DNA from 3 places in the Clostridium sp. LS3 genome. Region 1 is predicted to be linked to each of the others. Evidence: riboswitches for the same ligand, from Rfam matches in the RefSeq annotation. Region 1 holds a riboswitch; each other region holds the start of a gene.
The links. Region 1 has a riboswitch for lysine ahead of ACZJV1_RS06510 (APC family permease). Riboswitches for the same ligand answer to the same signal wherever they lie in the genome.
Positions count from the first base shown of each region.

Region 2: linked by a shared signal. The riboswitch ahead of ACZJV1_RS17450 (transporter substrate-binding domain-containing protein) and the one ahead of ACZJV1_RS06510 (APC family permease) in region 1 are both predicted to bind lysine.
Region 3: linked by a shared signal. The riboswitch ahead of ACZJV1_RS00585 (Na+/H+ antiporter NhaC family protein) and the one ahead of ACZJV1_RS06510 (APC family permease) in region 1 are both predicted to bind lysine.

Region 1 covers NZ_CM143921.1:1,409,315-1,416,548, reverse strand. Annotated here, with positions in the region: gene ACZJV1_RS06515 (sigma 54-interacting transcriptional regulator) at 1-368, opposite strand, end outside; gene ACZJV1_RS06510 (APC family permease) at 512-1,837, opposite strand; lysine riboswitch at 1,909-2,081, opposite strand; gene ACZJV1_RS06505 (heavy metal translocating P-type ATPase) at 2,144-4,579, opposite strand; gene ACZJV1_RS06500 (ABC transporter permease) at 4,715-5,506, opposite strand; gene ACZJV1_RS06495 (ABC transporter permease) at 5,508-6,326, opposite strand; gene ACZJV1_RS06490 (ABC transporter ATP-binding protein) at 6,330-7,234, opposite strand, start outside.
Region 2 covers NZ_CM143921.1:3,688,925-3,696,158, reverse strand. Annotated here, with positions in the region: gene ACZJV1_RS17460 (5'-nucleotidase C-terminal domain-containing protein) at 1-179, shown strand, start outside; gene ACZJV1_RS17455 (PAS domain S-box protein) at 1,120-4,902, shown strand; lysine riboswitch at 5,153-5,336, shown strand; gene ACZJV1_RS17450 (transporter substrate-binding domain-containing protein) at 5,482-6,312, shown strand; gene ACZJV1_RS17445 (amino acid ABC transporter permease) at 6,379-7,146, shown strand; gene ACZJV1_RS17440 (amino acid ABC transporter ATP-binding protein) at 7,173-7,234, shown strand, end outside.
Region 3 covers NZ_CM143921.1:123,082-130,315, forward strand. Annotated here, with positions in the region: gene ACZJV1_RS00565 (spore maturation protein) at 1-305, shown strand, start outside; gene ACZJV1_RS00570 (hypothetical protein) at 438-650, shown strand; gene ACZJV1_RS00575 (ACT domain-containing protein) at 742-1,182, shown strand; gene ACZJV1_RS00580 (aminopeptidase P family protein) at 1,201-2,433, shown strand; lysine riboswitch at 2,519-2,694, shown strand; gene ACZJV1_RS00585 (Na+/H+ antiporter NhaC family protein) at 2,813-4,540, shown strand; gene ACZJV1_RS00590 (DUF5680 domain-containing protein) at 4,674-5,129, opposite strand; gene ACZJV1_RS00595 (aminopeptidase P family protein) at 5,297-7,063, shown strand; gene ACZJV1_RS00600 (FUSC family protein) at 7,121-7,234, opposite strand, start outside.

The sequences.
Region 1 (7,234 bases):
GTTTCCCCTAAAATTAAAGTGTGTAATCCTCTTGGGGGATATAAAATTGCTGCCTTGGCTTGTTGAATCGGAATCTGCAAACTTAATTTTGCACCAACTAATGTGTCTAGACTATTTCTTTTTTTCTCTTTTACGACTTTCTTATTTTCTTTTGATTTAGATACTTCAGTTCTTACTATAGAACTATATTTTACTGGATGGCCATCTATTTTATCAACTACACCATCTTTATAAAGCTGATTTAAATATCTGCTTACATTAGCCCTATCTAAGTTCATAAAAGCACTAAGCTCGCTTGCTGTTATTCCTTTTTTACTTTTCATTTCTAACCGCTTTAAAGCATCATAAACTTCATTTATCTTACTCATATTTTTTAATATCACCCCAATGTAAACATTTATTTGCTATTAATTTTAACATACATTTATTTTTTTTTACATTAGTAAAATTTTTTAATTCAAAATAAAAACCCTTCTAAAATTTTAGAGGGTTTTTTTCTAATATTTATAATTTAGTTTAAATTGCTTTTATTCTTATGGTAATTATATATATAAAATGGCACTCCTAATAACATAAGTATAAATCCCCACATTACAATTTCTGCTCCTGAACCATATATTGTCCATAATGTATATATAAATGCTAGTAATGGAATTATTCCTTTTTTAATGAAAATTTGTAAATTAAACTCACTTGACTCTCTAAACATAATCATCATTTCTGCTGCTGCAGTTAATAAATATATTGGCAAAAATGCTAGCGTTGCTAATATAGTTATAAATGTAAATGCTGAAACCATACTTTTTTGGTAATTCATTATTAAAAGTATATTAACTAATATGGATCCAATTATTAAAGCATTAGCTGGAGTTGAATATTTAGGATGTAATTTCCCAAAACATTTAGGAAATACACCATCTTCTCCTGCTGCATAAGCAACTCGTGCAGTTGATAATAACCACCCAATAGTTGTTCCTAAAATACATATAACTACTGAAATTGCTAATGGCTTTCCAATTGATGTTCCTAAAATTTTAGTTAATATATCAGTAAGCGGTGCAGAACTTGAAGCTAATTCTTTGTTAGACATTACCCCCATACTAGCAACACTTATTAATATGTATATTACTGCTGATATTAGCATTCCATAAATAGTGCTTTTCTTAACATTTTTTTCTGGATTACTAATTTCTCCTGCAGTTACTGTGGCACTTTCTAAACCTACAAATGCCCATAAAGTTGATGTTGCCGCAAGAGGTATTGAATTTACTCCCTTTCCTTCTGGCATTAAAGGCAATAAATTGGAACTATCAAAATTTAAAAATGCTATGACTATAAACAATGCGAAAAATACAATTTTAAATACAGTTACAAATGATTGAACCTTTCCAGCTTTTTTTACTCCAACAATGTTTATAAATGTAAATATCCATAAGATAGAACTTGTATAAATTATTGATATTAGTGGATTATTTAGTGCTGGAATTATAGCTGCACTATAACTTGCCAATGCTACTATTATAGCTGCATTTCCTATCCATGAACCATTCCAATAAAGCCAAGCGCTTAAAAATCCTGCAAATTCTCCAAAAGCTTCTTTTGTGTATTGATAAGCTCCTCCAGTAGATGGATACTTTGAACCTAAATTAGCAAAGGATATAGCTATTAAAATAGATCCTATAGTTGTTATTACCCATGCAATAATAGTTGCCATTGGACCTGATAATTCTGCTAATGTAGCAGGTAACATAAAAACTCCTGAGCCTATCATATTTCCACAAACAAGCATTGTAGCCATAAATAAAGTGATTTCTTTTTTCATATGTTTCTTTTCCATTTTTTTCTCCTAAAAAAAGTAAGCTCAAAGATTATTCTTTGAGCTTATATTTATTGCAAACTTTAGACAATAATAAAGATAGCTCTCCACAAAAATATTGTGGCAGTTTTGTATATATTTTATACAATCCCAGTATATAACCTTTAAGCTAAGCTATATACTTCGGCAATAACCCCTTTCATATTAAATCATAGTGCTTACCTCATTAATATTACTTTTAGCTATTGCAGCCTCTACCAATAAAATATTAAATTTCCTTCTTAATTCTATCAAAATTTATATATATGTCAAGGAAATATCAAATATTTATACATTTGCCTTAAACTTTCTAAGCCTTAAGGCATTTAATAATACTGATATTGAGCTTAAACTCATTGCTCCTGCTGCTATCATAGGATTTAATAATGGTCCACCAAACACATGAAGAATTCCCATTGCTACTGGTATTCCTAGTACATTATAAGCAAATGCCCAAAATAAATTTTGCTTTATATTATTAATAGTTGCTTTACTTAATTGAATAGCTTTTATAACATCTATTAAATCACTCTTCATTAAAACTATATCTGCTGACTCTATTGCCACATCTGTACCTGATCCTATTGCAATTCCTACATCTGCTTGAACTAATGCTGGGGCATCATTTATACCATCTCCCACCATAGCGACCTTCTTATTTTCGCCTTGTAACTTTTTAACTTCATTTGCTTTATCTTCTGGTAGTACTTCTGCTAAAACTATATCTATTCCAACTTCTTTTGCAATTGCTTTAGCTGTTTTTTCATTATCACCAGTAATCATAGCCACTTTTATTCCCATACTATGAATTGCTTTTATTGCCTTTTTACTATTTTCTTTCACAGTATCAGCTACTGCTACAATTCCTTGGATTTTATTTTCTACTGCTAAGAACATAGGTGTTTTACCTTCTTCTGCTAACTTATTTGATTTCTCTTCTAAATCTTCTAAGTTTATTCCCCTATCCTTCATTAACTTTTTATTTCCTAAAAGAATATTTTCATTTTCTATTTTAACTTCTATTCCATGTCCTGGTATTGCCTTAAAACCATTTATTCCTTTTAGTTTGAGACCTTTATCTTCAGCTTCTTTAACTATTGCCTCACCTAATGGATGCTCTGATCCTTTTTCAGCACTAGCTGCTAAAATTAAAATTTCTTTTTCACTTATATCCTTTGTTATTATATTAGTTACTTTAGGCTTTCCTTCTGTTATAGTTCCTGTCTTATCAAATACAATAGTCTCAACTTTATATGCAGTTTCTAACGCTTCTCCACCTTTTATAAGAACTCCATTTTCAGCTCCCTTGCCTGTTCCTACCATTATTGCAGTAGGTGTTGCTAATCCAAGTGCACATGGACAAGCAATAACTAATACTGATATGAATATAGTTAGTGAAAATACTGCTGACTCTCCTGATATATACCATCCTAATGCAGCTATAATGGCTAATATAATTACAGTTGGTACAAAATATGCTGATATTACGTCTGCAAGTTTTGCAATTGGCGCTTTTGTTCCTTGAGCATCTTCAACTAATTTAATTATTTGTGCAAGAGCAGTATCATCCCCTACCTTAGTAGCCTTATATTTAATAAATCCTGTTTTATTTATACTTGCTCCAATAACTTTGCTTCCTATACTCTTTTCCACCGGAATACTTTCACCTGTAAGCATAGACTCATCTATTGATGTATTTCCTTCTATAACCTCTCCATCAACAGGTAACTTTTCACCTGGTTTTACTAATACAACGTCTCCTACTATTACTTCTTCAATAGGAACAGTAATTTCATTACCACTTCTAATAATGTTTGCAGTTTTAGGCGCTAATCCCATAAGTTTCTTAATTGCCTCAGATGTTTTTCCTTTTGATACAGCTTCTAAATATTTTCCTAAAGTTATTAATGCAAGTATTACTGCTGCTGATTCAAAATATAAATGCATTGCATAATCATGATCACCTAGATTTATTTTATATATAGCAAATAATCCATAAATCACTGCTGCTGAGGTTCCTATTGATATTAATGAATCCATGTTAGGACTCAGTTTAAATAAGTTTTTAAATCCTATTAAATAGAATTTATATCCTACTATCATAACTGGTATAGTTAATAATAATTGCGTTATTGCAAAATTTAAAGGATTCATCATAGGATCTATAATTTTCGGCAAATGCATTCCTACCATGTGTCCCATTGATATTATTAGTAATGGAACTGTAAATACTAAGGATAATACAAATCTATACCAGAGCTTTTTATAATCTGGAATTTTATTTGAGGAACTCTCCTTTTTCTCTTCTATAATTAATTTATATCCCGCTTTTTCTACTATGCTTTTTATATCTTTGATAGATATTTTATTTTCATCAAAGCTTATATTAAGCTTTTCAGTAGCAAAATTCACAGATGAACCTAATACACCATCAGCTTTTTTAGTAACTCTTTCCACTCTATTTGCACAAGCTGAACAAGTCATTCCCTCCACTTTAAAACTATAGCTCTTAGTCTTCTTTTCTACACTATATCCAGCTTTTTCAACTGCTTTCTCAATGTCCGAGCTATTTAACTTTTCATTGTCATATTTAATACTTAAAGTTTCTGTAGCGAAATTCACACTTGCACTATCTACTCCTTCAAGCTTGTTCATTACTCTTTCGACTCTGCTTGCACAAGCAGTACATGTCATACCTGATATTTTAACTTTTTCTTCTTTCATATTAAACCCTCCTTTTTACCCCTCCCCAGGGGTGTGGTATAGCTTTATTATACTCTTTTCATTTATAATGTCAATAATAATTCTCAATATAAATAAAATAGACATATGTATACATTGTACACATATGTCTATTATTTAACTTCCCGCACTCTCATATACGCTAATACCTTTTAGCCATATTTTATATGATACTATTATAGATATTAAACTTACTAAAAACGGTAAAAGTACACCACTTAACATATTCCCTTTCCCAATGAAATATGCTCCCGGATAATAACCTGTAAATGCAAATGGAATAAGAAATGTTAATATAAATTTTATAGCAGCCGGATAAATACTTATAGGATATTTAGCAAATGTACTTATCTGATATGTCATAAACATATATGACTGTGAGAATTTTACCCAAAATGCTATTGATGCTGTTGCAAGCTTTATAGATGTATATATTAATGTTGCACATATAACTACAAAAATAAACTCTACTATCTTAATAGGTGAATAGATAATATTTAAATTTAATGATGCTGTTATTAATAAAATTAAACCAATTATAACTTCTCCAAATCCATCTGGTTGAAAACTTTCAGATATAACTTGAAATAATGGATTTATAGGTCTTAATAAATATTTATCAAATTCACCTTTAACTATAGTTTTCCAACTAAATATCCATAGATAATCAGTAAAAATATGATCTATACCTCTTGGTATTTGAGCAAATCCATATATAAATAATATTTCATAAAAGCTCCATCCATCTAATGTAGGTATAACGTTAAAAATTAACTTTATAAATATAACTCCAGCAAATTGAACAAATATAAATCCTATAAGCCCTAATATAAAATCAAGTCGATATTCCATTAAAGTTTTTATATATTGTTTAAGAAATTTTACATATAATTTTATATATCTATTCATTTTACCCTCCTAATATAGTTAATTCTTTTATTAAAGCTTTCCACATTAATCTAGCTATAATCATAAGTATTAAAACCCATAAAAATTGAATAGACATAGCTTTAATAATTTCAATATTAGTTAACTTTCCTATATATATCATACTAGGAGTATATATCATAGAACTAAAAGGAAGAAAATTAAATACACCTTGTATCCAATTAGGAAAAAATACTATAGGTATTAATGAACCCGATAATAATTGTGATATAGCATTCATAATTTGAGCTAATCCCCACATATTTGTTACTTTAAAAGATAATAATCCAAAAATATAGCTATAATAAAAATTAATCATAAACCCATTAATAATACTTATAAAATATAAAACTATATTTATAATTGAAAAACTACCTCCATAAGCTATTTGTAATATAGTTACTATTATAAAGCCTATTAAAAATACAACTATGAAGCTATACATTAGATTTCCTAGGGATTCAAAAAACATTCTTTTTTTATAATTTATGGGTCTAATTAAATTTATGGCTATAGACCCATCTTTAACTTCCCTACTTATTGAATGACTTATATCTGAACTAGTTACTACAGTTGTTATAAATGATATAAGCACATATATTATCATTTCATTTAAACTAAATCCTTTTATAATTAAAGTTTCTGAATTCCTATATATTGCTTTCCACAAATAATATGTAACAAACAACATAATAAGCTCACCTAAGAAAAATATAATTGCATTTGCTCTATAAGATAAATTTTTTTGAAATGTATTTTTTGTAAAGGTTAAATATGATTTTATGTCAAAAATAGACTTCAATATTTACACCTCTTTTCTATATATCTTTTTTATTATATCTTCAATGCTTGTCTCAACAATAGAAAAGTCCAATACATTAAATTTATTTATAATTTTAGAAATTATTTCTGCTTGAGTGATAACGTTTCTATTGAATCTTATTATAATTTTGTTATCTTGAGATTCCATATTTAAATTATCGTCACTTATATTTAATTCATTATTAATATTAAACTCATTATAACCATTCAAATTCTTCACTTGAACTTCAATAGTTGTTATATATCCATAATTATCTTTTATTTCTTTTAAACTACCATCGTATATCTTGATGCCATTATCTATTATTATAATTCTATTACATAATTCTTCTATATCATTTAAATCATGAGTTGTTAATATAATTGTAGTTTCGTATTTTTTATTTATTTCTTTTATTGCACTTCTAACCTTTTCCTTAACAACTACATCTAGTCCTATAGTAGGCTCATCTAAATATATTATTTTAGGGTTATGTAATAATGCTGCAGCTAAATCTGCTCTCATTCTTTGTCCAAGAGACAATGTTCTAACAGGACTCAGTATGAAGTCATTTATATCTAAAACCTCACTCAAAAATTCCATTCTTTCCATATAATCGTTATCATTTACTTCATATATATCCTTTAGTAGAGAAAACGTTTCCGAAAGTGGTAGATCCCACCATAATTGAGTTCTTTGTCCAAACACAACACCTATATTCTTTGCGTTCTTTTCTCTATCTTCATATGGAATCAATCCATTTATGGAAATGTTTCCAGAAGTAGGCGTCAAAATTCCTGTCATCATTTTTATAGTAGTCGACTTTCCTGCGCCATTTGCACCTATATATCCTACAATTTCTCCATCATTTATTTCAAAACTAATATTATCAACTGCTTTCTTGATTA
Region 2 (7,234 bases), 1.7 Mb from region 1:
AAGATAACCAAGTAGATACTGACAAGGGAAACACTTCAATTAGTGAAGATGCAGGTAAGGGAGGAAATCTTCCTAATACAGGATCAGCAGTTAGTCCAAATCAAATTTTAGTATTTGCTAGCATACTTATATTATCAGGAGCTATTTTGATTAAGAGAAAAAAGAAAGCTAGCTTATAATACTGGTTAAATTATGGAGGTTTCCGGAAGATTTGGGATGCCTACTCCAATATATGGGTACATGATAGAAATGAGAAATAAAAGATAAATTTCTTGCACTATAAGATCGCTACTAGCAAAGAAATAGGATTGTATTAAAGATTTTAAGTAAATATTAAAGTGATTTTTAGATTCCCTCAGACTTAGGTTTGAGGGAATATTTTTTTGTAAATAAAATTATAGAATTGTAAAATGTAAATTATATTTGAAATTCATTTAAATGATTTTTTATGAAATTGAAAGAGAATACTACTTATTATACAGTAAATTAATAAAATCTTTAAAAGCTAATAATGTACCCATTAATAACATTGAGTCTAAACCAGTAAAAGAATTAATTATGATTAATAAACATGGTCTAATTAAATTAAAATGAGGGGTTAATAATATTTGTTTAGAAGATGAAGTTATGCTTTAAACAAGTTATTAGATACATATTATTATGTTTTAAAGAACTTAAATTTAGAAAAAATAAGTTAATAATCTCCTTACTTTCATTTGGGAAGTGGACATATGTAAGTTTGTATTGAACTGGAGCAGAGTGACGGAACAAGTAAACTTGTATATGCTCACTTTTTTATTTTATATGCTATTTACACTATTTAATTACGTTCCAGAGTACTTAAGTGTAACTATTAATTTTTTATTACGAGCAATCATATTTTGTCAAGTATGGTAGAATGATGTCGATATATAATATATATTTAAATATATGGTGATATAAAACTGTGTATTAGTAACTTCACGGGAATCATCGCCATAAATTACGGTTTGCCTAAGTATAGGAATAGATTCTTTGTATTAAAGGATAGGTAGAAACGAGAGAAAAGAAATTTTATAGCTAGTATCAAAAAATGAATAGCAAATAATTAACTAAAAATAAATATGGAGGTAATAAAATATGAACGATAATTTTTACAAACAATTAATTGGAAAATTACCAATAGGATATGCATATCACAAGATAATATGCGACAAACAAGGTAATCCTTGTGATTATGAATTTCTTGAAATTAATGATTCATTTGCAAAAATTACACGTCTAAAGGCTTCAGAAATTGTTGGTAAAAAAATATCTGAAATATTACCTGAAATTAAAAAAGATGAATTTGATTGGATAAAACTTTATGGAGAAATTGCTATTAATGGTGGTGAAAAAGAATTCGAACAATATTCACAAATTTTAAAGCGTTGGTATAGAGTAAAAGTATACTCTCCACAAGAATATTATTTCATAACAATTTTTATTGATGTAACTGCAGAAATGAGAGGAGTGGAAGAAAAGACAGCCATACTGACCACATTAAATGATATTATTTTTGAACTAGATAAAGATTATAGGTTTAATAATATAATTGTTTCTGATGATAACCATCTGTTTATGCCTAGGGAAAAAATTATTGGTAGAACTATTAAAGAACTTTTTTCTGAAGAATTGACAAAAATATTTATTTCTTCTTTTGAAAAGGCAGTAGTTTCTGGAGAAAAAGAATCTATTATTTATAAATCACCTTTACAGAATAGTGAGCAGTGGTTCAAAGCAGATATTAAACATACTGGAATTGGAATAGAAAAAGGGTATATTGTAAGTATTATTAATTTTACTGAGCAAAAAAAACTTGAAGATTATTTGTTGAAAAAAACACAAGAATTGGAAAAGTTTTTTTCTGTAAATTTGGACTTGCTATGTATAGCGGATACAGAAGGTAATTTTCTTAATGTCAACAAGGAATGGGAAAATATCCTAGGATATTCTAAAGAATATATAGAGAAAAGTAATTTTATTAAATTTGTGTATGCTGAAGACGTTGAAGTTACTATTGAAGCTATTAGGAAACTTGAAAAGCAAGAGCAGGTTTTAAATCTTGTAAACAGATATAGATGCAAAGACGGTTCTTATAGATATATAGAATGGCGTTGTCAACCATATGATAATTTAATATATGCTGCTGCTCGTGATATTACAGAAAAAATAGAAGAACAAAATTTATTAAAAAAAATGGTGAGTTTTTCAGAAGAATTTCTACAGTTATATGAAAAAGAGTTGAATTATCAAAAAATTACTGATGACTTTTTACATATGTCAAGAGCTAAATTTGCTGCATTCAATTTATATGATGAAGTTGGCAAACAATATAAGACCATGGCTATATCAGGTGACAATGATTTAATAAAAAAAGCTATTCAGTTGTTAGGTATAAAAGTAGAGGGTAACAACTGGGCGTATGATTTAATAAGGGCTGAAAAAATAAAAGACAAGATAGTTACACGGTTTACTTCGTTAAAGGAATTTACAGGTGATTTTATTTCTGAACCTCTACTTGATCTATTAGTAAATACATTTGATATTGGAGAAATTATTGTAATTAAAATTCTAAAAAATAATACTATTCTCGGGGATTTTACCTTTATTATGCCTAATGAGAAAAGCTTTAATAATGAAATTATAGCAGAAATGTACACTAGACAATTAGGTATGGTTATTACACAAAAGAGAACAGAGAATTTATTAAGGATAGAAAGAGAAAGATTAGAAAATATTCTAAAAGGTACTAATGTAGGTACTTGGGAATGGGATATTGAAAAAGGAGAAATAGTATTTAATGAGCGATGGGCAGAGATAATTGGTTACAAGTTTAATGAACTATCAATAATTAATTCTAAAGATTTAAAAAGATTCTTTCATGTTGAAGATTTAAGAAAATGTAGGATTCAATTAAAGAAAATATTTTCAAAAGAAATAGATTATTATGATATGGAACTTCGTATGAAGCACAAAGATGGTAGTTGGATCTGGGTACAAGATAGGGGGAAAATAACTTCATGGAATTCTAATGGTAAGCCTTTATTAATGAGTGGTACTCGTAGTAATATCAATCATCGAAAGCAAGTTGAAAATGAACTGATGAAAAGTGAAGAAAAATATCGTTTGATTTTTGAATATTCTCCACTTGGTGTTTACCATTTTGACAGTAGGGGAGTTATTACTGATTGTAATGACAATTTTGTAAAAATAATTGGATCATCTCGTGAGGAACTGATAGGGTTGAATACTCTTAAGCTACCAGATGAAAAGTTAATAGAAGAAATAAAAAGAGCACTTCATGGATATGAGACAACTTATGAGGGGAATTACAAGTCGTTTACAGGAAATAAGATAACATCAGTAAGAGTGATGTTTGCCACAATACTTTCAGATGATAAGAGCATTGAAGGGGGAATAGGTATTGTGGAGGATATTACAGAGCGTAAAAGAATGGAAGAGATAATATTTGATGAAAAAGAACGTTTAAAAACAACTCTCCTTTCTATTGGTGATGGTGTTATTTCTACTGATAGTCATGGAGATATATTGCTATTAAACAGAATAGCTGAGAAGTTAACTGGATGGACACAAGAAGAGGCTGTTGGTAAACCATTAGAAGAAGTATTTAATATTATTGATGAATTTACAAGAGAAAAGTGTAATAATCCTGTATATAATGTTCTAAGAACAGGTAATATAGTTGAACTTTGTAATAATTCCATTTTAATATCTAAAGATGGAGAAGAAAGATTTATCGAAGATAGTGCAGCTCCAATTAAAGGTGAAAATGATGTTATTAATGGAGTAGCGTTAGCATTTAGAGATGTTAGTGAGAAGAAAGAAAGGCAAGAAAAAATTGAATATTTAAGCTTTTATGACCAACTAACTGGATTATATAATAGAAGATTTTTTGAAGAGGAATTAAAGAGGTTAGATACTAAAAGTAATCTTCCAATAACTCTTGTTATAATTGATGTCAATGGATTAAAACTAACTAATGATGCTTTTGGTCATTTAGAGGGAGATAAACTTTTACAAAAAGTTGCTAAGGTGATAAAAAAAGAGTGTAGAAATGAGGATATTATTTCTAGGATAGGTGGAGATGAATTTACAATTATATTGCCTGAAACTAGTTCTGAGGAAACAGAAAAGATTTTAAATCGAATAAATAGTGCTATTGATAAGGAAAAATTTAATTCGATTAATGTATCAATTTCTTATGGGTGGAAAACTAAAATAGAAGAGAATGAGGAAATGCTAGCAGTATTTAAGAAAGCTGAAGACTATATGTATAGGCGAAAGTTATCTGAAAGTACCAGTATGAGGTATAAGACTATAGAGGTAATAATAAAAACTTTATACGAAAAAAATGAAAGAGAAGAGAAGCATTCCATACGAGTCGGAGAAATATGTGCTTTAATAGCATCTACTTTAAATTTAAGTGATGCAAATATAAGAGAGCTTAGAACGGCAGGACTGATGCATGATATAGGGAAAATAGCCATTGATGGAAAAATTCTGAATAAACCTGGTTCGCTTAGTGATTCTGAGTGGCTAGAAATCAAGAGGCATCCTGAAATTGGATATAGGATATTAAGCTCTTTAAATGAATATGCACCAATTGCAGAGTATGCTTTAGCACATCATGAAAGGTGGGATGGAAAGGGATATCCTAAAGGACTAAAAGGAGAAGAGATACCTTGGCAAGCTAGGGTTATAGCAGTGGCTGATGCTTATGATGCTATGACTAGAGATAGACCTTATAGGAAAAACTTAAGCAAATCTGATGCAATTGAAATAATAAGAAAAAATGCTGGAACTCAGTTTGACCCAGAAATAGTTAAATTATTCATTGAAAAGGTGCTAAATGAGGAATAAAAAAGAAGCTTAATAATTTCGTTCAAAGATTTAAAATATAAAATTTAATAATAAATTTTATATAAATTAGAATGTATAACATATAGTTTAGGAATCCTAAGGAAATTTAGGGTTCTTAAATTTTTTAATTATAATATATTGTTCTAAATTTTCAAATTAATAAAATATTGAAAAAATTCTTTTTTAGGTATTGACAATAATGAAATAAGATTGTACACTGTATATAATTTAATAAATACCTCACTTTTATATGTGAGGTAGAGGCGCAAAATTTAACAGTTTTTAGTGGAGCTTGAGAAGGTGATGATGCTAATGAGAAGGAGATTTTGCCGAAGTTTGTAATATTTCTCAGTATTACTTGCTGGGTCTGTAGTTAAGAACTACAGGACTGTCTTAATAAATGTCCCGGTTTATTAAGTTGTGCTATCTCAAATGGGAAAGATGAGGATTAGGTTAATTATATAAGTAGACCTGAGCTTTGCTCAGTTATTTTTTTATAGTTAATTATCCGAATATTTAAGATAGCACCAACCTAAGTAAAGGTTGGTTTTTTTATTATAAAAAAGGAGAGGATTTACTATGAAGAAAAAACTATCATTATTAATTTCATTATCATTGACAGCAATGTTAACACTAACAGGGTGTGGCTCAGGAAAATCATCAGCAAATAAAGGTGAAAATGTCTTTAGGGTGGGACTTGAAGCAGGATATGCACCATTTAACTGGACACAAATGAATGATTCAAATGGTGCAGTAAAAATTGATGGAAGTGCAGAATACGCAGGAGGCTATGATGTAGAAATTGCCAAAAAAATAGCTGATGGATTAGGAAAAAAATTAGTTATTGTTAAAACAGAGTGGGATGGATTAGTTCCAGCATTAACATCAGGTAAAATAGATGCAATAATAGCTGGGATGTCTCCAACAGAAAAGCGTAAAGAAACAATTGATTTTTCAGATAACTATTATACATCAGATTTAGTTATGCTTGTTAAAAATGGAGGAACCTACGAAAATGCTACTTCATTAAAAGATTTTTCAGGAGCTAAAATAACAGCTCAATTAAATACATTCCATTATTCAGTAATAGATCAAATTCCAGGTGTAAATATACAACCAGCTATGGATAACTTTCCAGCTATGAGAGTTGCTCTTGAGTCAGGAGTAATTGATGGATATGTAACAGAAAGACCAGAAGCTGTAAGTGCTCAAATGGCTAATTCAAACTTTAAAATGATTGAATTCAAAGATGGATTTGTAACATCACCAGAAGATACAGCAATAGCAGTAGGGCTTGCAAAAAATAGCGAGTTAACTAAAAAAATAAATGAAATTTTAGCTGGTATATCACAAGAAGAGCAAAAAACAATAATGGACAATGCTATTAAAAATCAACCAGCAGCTCAATAAAGCTAGAGTAGAATTGGTTAGCCTTAACCAATTCCCTCTTATTATATTTAATAAGGAGAATAAAAGATGAGTATAGAATGGATAATAAGAATTGTTGAAAATAACTGGCCAATGTTTTTACGTGGGGCAGGAATGACATTATTAATTTCTATAGTTGGTACTTTAGTAGGTTCATTAATTGGTTTATTAGTAGGTGTTGTACGTACTATTCCAGTACCAGATAGAGGAATTAAAAGAGGAATTTTAAAATTTATTAATGCTATTCTTTCAATTTATATAGAGTTTTTCCGTGGAACACCTATGATTGTGCAAGCTATGGTAATTTATTATGGATCAGCACAATTCTTAGGGATAGATATAAATAAAATAGTAGCAGCTTTATTTATAGTATCTATTAATACAGGTGCATATATGTCAGAAATAGTTAGAGGAGGTATTGTTTCAGTAGATAAGGGACAATTTGAAGCAGCTCAAGCTATTGGAATGACACATTCTCAAACAATGATTAATGTAGTATTACCACAAGTGATTCGTAATATTTTACCAGCAACAGGCAATGAGTTTGTAATAAATATAAAAGATACATCCGTACTAAATGTAATTTCGGTATCAGAGTTATTTTTCCAAACTAAATCAATTGCAGGAAATAATTTTAGATATTTTGAGTCATTCTTTGTATCATGCATAATTTACTTTGTAATGACATTTACAATTACAAGAATTTTAAGAGCTATAGAAAGAAAAATAGATGGTCCAGACAATTACATTATGGCAGGTAATCAAATGCAAGTAGAAACACCTGAAGATATACTACGTAAAAAGAAAGTACTGTAGTAGTATAGTTTAATGGAGGAGAGAATATGGAAAAAGTAATAGATATAAAGCATTTAAATAAATCCTTTGGAACACATGAAGTATTAAA
Region 3 (7,234 bases), 1.3 Mb from region 1:
CTCCAATAGGTAGAGTAGTAGGGTTACCTAAAGAAGTAATACCATTAGTTTTAGTAAAACCCTTATCTGGAAGCGGGGCAATGGGTATTTTAACGGATATATTAAAAACATATGGACCTGATACAGCTATAGGTTTAATAGCTTCGGTAATTATGGGCACTACAGAAACTATATTTTATACAATAACAGTTTATTTTGGAGCTGTTCAAATTAAAAAAATTAGACATACATTATGGGCAGCTATATTAGCAGATTTAACGGCAATAATAGCAGCTATTTTTTTAGTAAGCAAATTCATATTATAGAAAATTTATTAAACTAAAATTTACTTTTAAAATTTAACAAATTTTAATAAAGACGTAATAATTTTGTAACTAGTTATATAGTAAAATATCCTATAATAATAGTATAGAAAAAGGGAGGGAAGTGTTTTAGAGATGGAGTGGAATGACAGGTTATTTTTGTCAGACGAAGAAATAAAAGTTTTAGCTATATTTCTAGCATATGGAGTAGGAATTGGAGTATTAGTTGGTTTATTTATAGATAATGTTCAGCTATGCTTTGCTTTGGGAGGAGTTATATCTATATTGATTTCACTTTTAAAAACATTTTTTGTTAGAATAAAGAAATCAAATAAGATTCACATATAAATAACATCACTAATAATATGTATTTTATTTTTAAAAAGTTATATAATTATAAATTATATAGCTTTTTAATTTTTATAGGGTAGGTGATTTAGTGGCTTCAGAAAAATTTTATATAGTTAATGGTAAGGTACTACCAGAGGTTTTTAAAAAAGTTTTAGAGGTTAAAGAAAACCTTCTTATTGGAAAGGCAAAGGATATCAGCGAAGCTGTAAAGCAAGCAGGAATAAGTAGAAGTACCTTTTATAAATACAAAGATTATATTTTCCCTATGTCAGAGGGGATAAATAGTAAAAAGATAACATTAATTGTCTTATTATCTCATGAAGCTGGAACTTTATCTAAAGTTTTAGATTGTATAGCTTTTAATAAGGGAAATATACTAACAATAAATCAAGATATACCTATAAATATGGCTGCAAATGTAACCATAACATTAGATATATCTAATATGAAAAAAGATTTAAAGCACTTAGTTAATACTTTAAGAGGGTTAGCAAATGTAGTCAGTGTTAAAGTGTTAGCTATGGAATAAATAAGAGGGAGTGAATTTATGAATAAAGAGTTTTATAAGAATAATAGAAATAAGGTTTTAGAAAACATTAAAGATAATTCTTTACTAATATTATTTGCAGGTAATTCGCCAAAGAAAACTGCAGACGAAAAATATCCTTTTACACCAAATAGAAATTTTTATTATTTAACAGGAATAGATGAAGAAAAGCATATTTTAGTTTTATCGAAAATAAATGGAAAAACTAATGAACATTTATTTATAAAAGAGATAAATCCTATTACAGAAAAATGGGAAGGTAAAACTATTAGAAAAGAAGAAGTATTAGACATTTGTGATATAGAAGATGTTAAGTACTTAGGTGATTTTAACGGGTTTATAGAAAAAATATTAATTAATAAAGAAGACATAAATATATATTTAGATTTAGAAAAAGATAATCCATCATATAAGTATATAAATGAAATTAAGAAAAAATATTATAATGTAAGTATTAAAAATGCATATAAGATTATAGGAAATTTAAGACTTATAAAAACTGAAGAAGAAATTAGTAGGATTAAGAAAGCTATAGAAATTACTATAGAAGGTGTAAAAGAATTAATGAAAAATTCTAAGCCGGGCATAAAAGAGTACGAACTTGAAGCTTACTTTGATTTTATTTGTAAGAAAAATGGTGTAAAAGACTTTGCATTTAAAACTATTGCAGCAGCAGGGAAAAATGCAACTGTTTTACATTATGTAAATAACGACTCAGAATTAAGGGATGGGGACTTAATATTATTTGATTTAGGCGCTCAATATAAATATTATAATGGTGATATATCAAGAACCTTCCCTATTAATGGAAAGTTTACTGAAAGACAAAAAGAAGTTTATAATGCAGTTCTTAGAGTAAATGAAAAAGTTATTAAAGAAATGAAGCCAGGAGTTAAATTCATAGATTTAAATAATAAGGCTAAAGAGTGGGTTGCAGAGGAATGTATATCTCTTGGATTAATTTCTAAAAAGGAAGATGTATCTCAATTTTATTATCATAGTATAGGTCATAGCTTGGGTATGGATACTCATGATATAGAGTTAGAAAATAGGGATGTAACCTTTGAAGCTGGAATGGTATATACTGTTGAGCCCGGAATATACATAGAAAATGAAGGTATAGGAATAAGAATAGAAGATGATATTTTAATAACAGATAACGGAAATGAAGTATTAACTAAAGAAATGATTAAGACAGTAGAGGAAATAGAAGAATTTATGGCTAATAGATAAGTTAAAGAGAATTAAGCCTGGGATTAAAGGTTGATTTAACTAGTGAAAAATTGTATAATAATCCTATAAATTAAATATGAATAACGACAAGGGTAGAGGCGCGATAATTAATAGTACTATTAATGAGGTAAGCACTTTGATTTAATAGAAAAGGAATTATCGCCGAAGCGTATGATTAATGCTTTAATATCATATGGCTGGGGTTTCACAAAATATGTGTAACACTGTCACAAACTTAATTTGTGGTGAGCTATCGCTTGAGGATTTTTAACTTTATTTAGAATATTAATTAAAGTGTATCTATAGCCTTGAGTGAAAACTCAAGGCTCTTTTTAATTTCTGCCCTTAAATTATTCATGAAATATATAGGGGGAGCATTATGAATAATAAAAGAAATCTAAGATTAATATTAATGACTATGATGATGATTTTAATGTCAACATCAATAGTTTTCGCAGCAGAGGTAGATCAATCTACATCTAATGCAAATCATTACGGATTATTAACTTTGATACCGCCGGTGGTAGCAATAGTTTTAGCATTTATAACAAAGAATGTTATTATATCTTTGTTTATCGGAACTTTATCAGGTACATTTTTAGTTCAATTAGTTGATAATACTTTTCTTGGAGCAGTTACACAATCTTTTTTAGATTTTGTATCTAGAGTTTTAAACTCATTATCTGATCCATGGAATGCAGGTATAATTCTTCAGGTATTAGTTATAGGGGGAGTTATACACTTAGTTGCTAAAATGGGGGGAGCTAAGGCTGTTGCAGAAGCGTTAGCAAGAAGGGCTAAGAATGCTAGAAGCACACAATTAGTTACATTATTATTAGGGTTAGCTGTATTTTTTGATGACTATGCAAATTCATTAATAGTTGGTCCTATAATGAAGCCAGTATCAGATAAGATGAAAATATCAAGAGAAAGACTAGCCTTTATAATAGATGCAACAGCAGCACCAATAGCAGGCTTAGCTATTGTATCTACTTGGATAGGATTAGAAGTAGGGCTAATAAATGATGCTTTTATAAATGGAATAGGGCAAGAAGTTGATGCTTTTGGAGTGTTTTTACAAACTATACCATATAGATTTTATAATATACTAATATTAGTTTTTGTACTTATTACTTCAGTTTTATTAAAGGATTTTGGTCCTATGTATAAGGCAGAAGTAGAGGCAAGAAAAAGAGGGTTAAACTCTAATGTTGATGAAGTTGCATCAGATTCTAACTTAGATCATTCAGACCTTGAACCAAAAGAAGGTGTAGAGTTAAGTATATGGAATGCTATAATACCAATAGGTGTTTTGGTTATAGCTTCATTAATATGTTTCTATTTTAGTGGTTATACAGTAATAATTGGTGGTGAAGATGTTGCCATTCAAAATATAATGACTAATTCACCAGTATCATTTAAGGCTATACAAGAAGCATTTAGTGCATCAGATGCATCAGTAGCATTATTCCAATCAGCATTAATAGCAAGTATAGTATCAATTATAATGGGAGTATCTAAGAAAATATTTACTGTTTCTGAAGCTATAGAAACATGGATAGATGGTATGAAACCATTACTTATAACAGGAGTAATTTTATTATTGGCTTGGTCACTAAGTTCTGTAATAAAGGATTTAGGAACTGCTAAATATCTAGTTTCATTACTTTCAGGATCACTACCAAATTTCTTGCTTCCAAGTTTAATATTTACCTTAGGTGCAGTTATTTCTTTTGCAACAGGAACGGCTTATGGAACAATGGGAATACTAATGCCACTTGCAATTCCACTAGCTTATTCAATGAATCCAGATATGAGCTATGTAATAGTTAGTACAAGTGCTGTTTTAACTGGAGCTATTTTTGGAGATCACTGTTCACCAATATCAGATACTACAATACTTTCATCAATGGGAGCAGGTTGTAATCATATTGCTCATGTTAACACTCAAATGTGGTATTCACTATTTATAGCTGCAATTACAATTTTATTTGGATATATTCCAGCGGGTTTTGGATTAGCTTGGTATATTGTACTACCTATATCTATATTAGCAGTATATGTAGGAATCCAAATATTAGGTAAGAGTGTAGAAGAAGCAAAATAATAATAAGATATATTTAGGTTATAATTATTAATGGATATTTATATATACTTATAACTATTAAGAGTATGAAAAGAAGCTTTACAAATAAATTTAGTTATTTGTAAAGCTTCTTTTACTTTAAAACAAATGATATTTATTTTAGACTTCCACCATGAAAGTAGAGCTTAAATATTTCAATTCCATTATGTGATATTGATTCAACTCCATTAAAAGAAGCTAAATCACCATCCCAATTGCATTGATATGTAAAATCATCTTCTTTAAAATATTTAGGTCCTCTAAACGGACAATCATCGGATACATTTTTTAAAGATTTCTTTAAAAATTTATTAAATCCTGAAGGTAATTCATCAACAAGAACTTGTCCTTTATAATTCATTCCCCAGGAAACCTTTTCGTTTTCCCAAACTAATTCCTCTCCTATAAATTCTCTATCACCTAGATGGCTATCTAGATAATAGTAATTAAATTTTTTATAGGCATAGTCCTTTGAGTTTGGCCTAGAAGGTGTTTCTTTTTTAGCACCTGAAGCATAAGTATTTTTCTTCGCTTCAATTATAAAGTTTTTAAATTTTAATAAGTCTCCCATGTAAGCTCCCCCTTTTTTATACATCATTTAGATTATATATAAAAAACTTAGGTAAATCAACGAGTTTTCAGAAAATATAATATATTTAGAATTAAATGAATATATGGAATCTCATAAAGTATATAGGGTATAATTATAAATATAAAATTATTAAGGGGGCATTTAATATGAGCAATTTAGATAAACTTAGGGAAGTAATGAAAATAAAAAATATTGACTACTATATTATTCCAAGTAGTGATTCTCATCAAAGTGAATATGTATCTGACTATTTTAAAGGAAGAGAGTTTATATCAGGTTTTACTGGCTCAGCAGGTACTCTTTTAGTGGGGTTAAGCTCTGCTTATTTATGGACTGATGGAAGGTACTTTATTCAGGCTGATAAAGAATTAATTGGAAGTGGAATATCACTTATGAAAATGAGGACAATAGGATATCCAACTATTGAAGAGTGGATTGAAAAAAATATTAAATTAGGAGAGGTATTGGGATTTGATGGAAGATTATTTTCGGTAAATCAATATAAGAGCTTCTTAAAGATAGCAAAAAATGTTGGATTCCATATAAATATGGATAATGATTTGTTAAAAGAAGTTTGGTTAACAAGAAGCGAACTTCCTAAAAATAAAATATTTATACATGATGAGGAATATTCAGGTAAGTCTTCTTCAAAGAAGTTAGAAGAAGTGAGAACTCATATGGGAGAAAAAAAGGCTAAAAATTATATAATATCATCTTTAGATGATATAGCCTGGTTATGTAATATAAGAGGAAATGATGTTAAGTTTAATCCTGTAGCACTTTCATACATTATTGTTAATGAAAAGTATGCTAATTTATATATAGATAAGCAAAAGGTTGATGATATAACAAAGGAAAGTTTAATATCTCAGAGATTTAACATATATGATTATGATGAAATAGAAAATCATGTTAAATTAATAAATGAAACAACTATAATAGATCCTAATAAATTGAATGCTAAAATATATTCATGTTTAAGTAAAGATATAGAAATAATAGATGAAGTTAATATAACAACAAGACTAAAGGCAATAAAAAATGAAGTTGAAATAAACAATATAGAGAATTCTCAAGTTAGAGATGGTGTTGCCATGGTTAGATTTATAAAATGGCTAAAGGACAATATAGGAAAAGAGAAAATAACAGAAATATCTGCAAGTAAAAGATTAACTAGCCTTAGAGCAGAGGGAGAAAATTATAAAGGAGATAGCTTTGGTACTATAGCTGGGTATAAGGAGCATGCAGCAATGATGCATTATTCAGCAACGGAAGCAACTGATTATGAATTAAGACAAGAGGGTATGTTCCTTTTAGATTCTGGCGGACAATACCTTGATGGAACAACAGATATAACAAGAACTTTCATTTTAGGAAAGGTATCTGAAGAAGAAAAAAGAGATTTCACATTAGTATTAAAAGGACATATAGCTTTATGTAAAGCTATATTTTTAAAGGGTTCCACTGGAATGAACTTAGATATATTAGCAAGAAGACCTCTTTGGGAATACGGTATTGACTACAAGTGTGGAACAGGTCATGGAGTTGGATATTTCTTAAATGTACATGAAGGGCCGCAAGGAATAAGACCGGAGGGAAACACAACGGTATTAGAGCCTGGTATGATAATAACTAATGAACCAGGAGTGTACAAAGAAGGAAAGCATGGAATAAGGATAGAAAATACTCTTTTAGTAGTTAAAGATATTAAATCAGAAGAGTTTGGTGAGTTTTATAAATTTCAAACTATATCATATTGCCCTATAGATTTAAATGGAGTAGTTGTAGAAATGCTAACATCAGAAGAAAAAGTATGGCTAAATAATTACCATAAGACTGTATTTGAAAAGTTAAATCAATATTTAAATAAAGAAGAGATAGATTTCTTAAAGAATGAAACTAGAGAAATATAACAATTGAAAATAAAAAATGGACAATTGGAAATTGTCCATTTTTTATTAAATTATATACTATTCTTTTGGTGGAACTATAAACTTATTAACTAGTAAAGCTATAAAAATACCAAAAAGAGTTTCTACAGTTCTATTAACTGCATAAAAAATTGGATCAGAAAAGGCATGAAT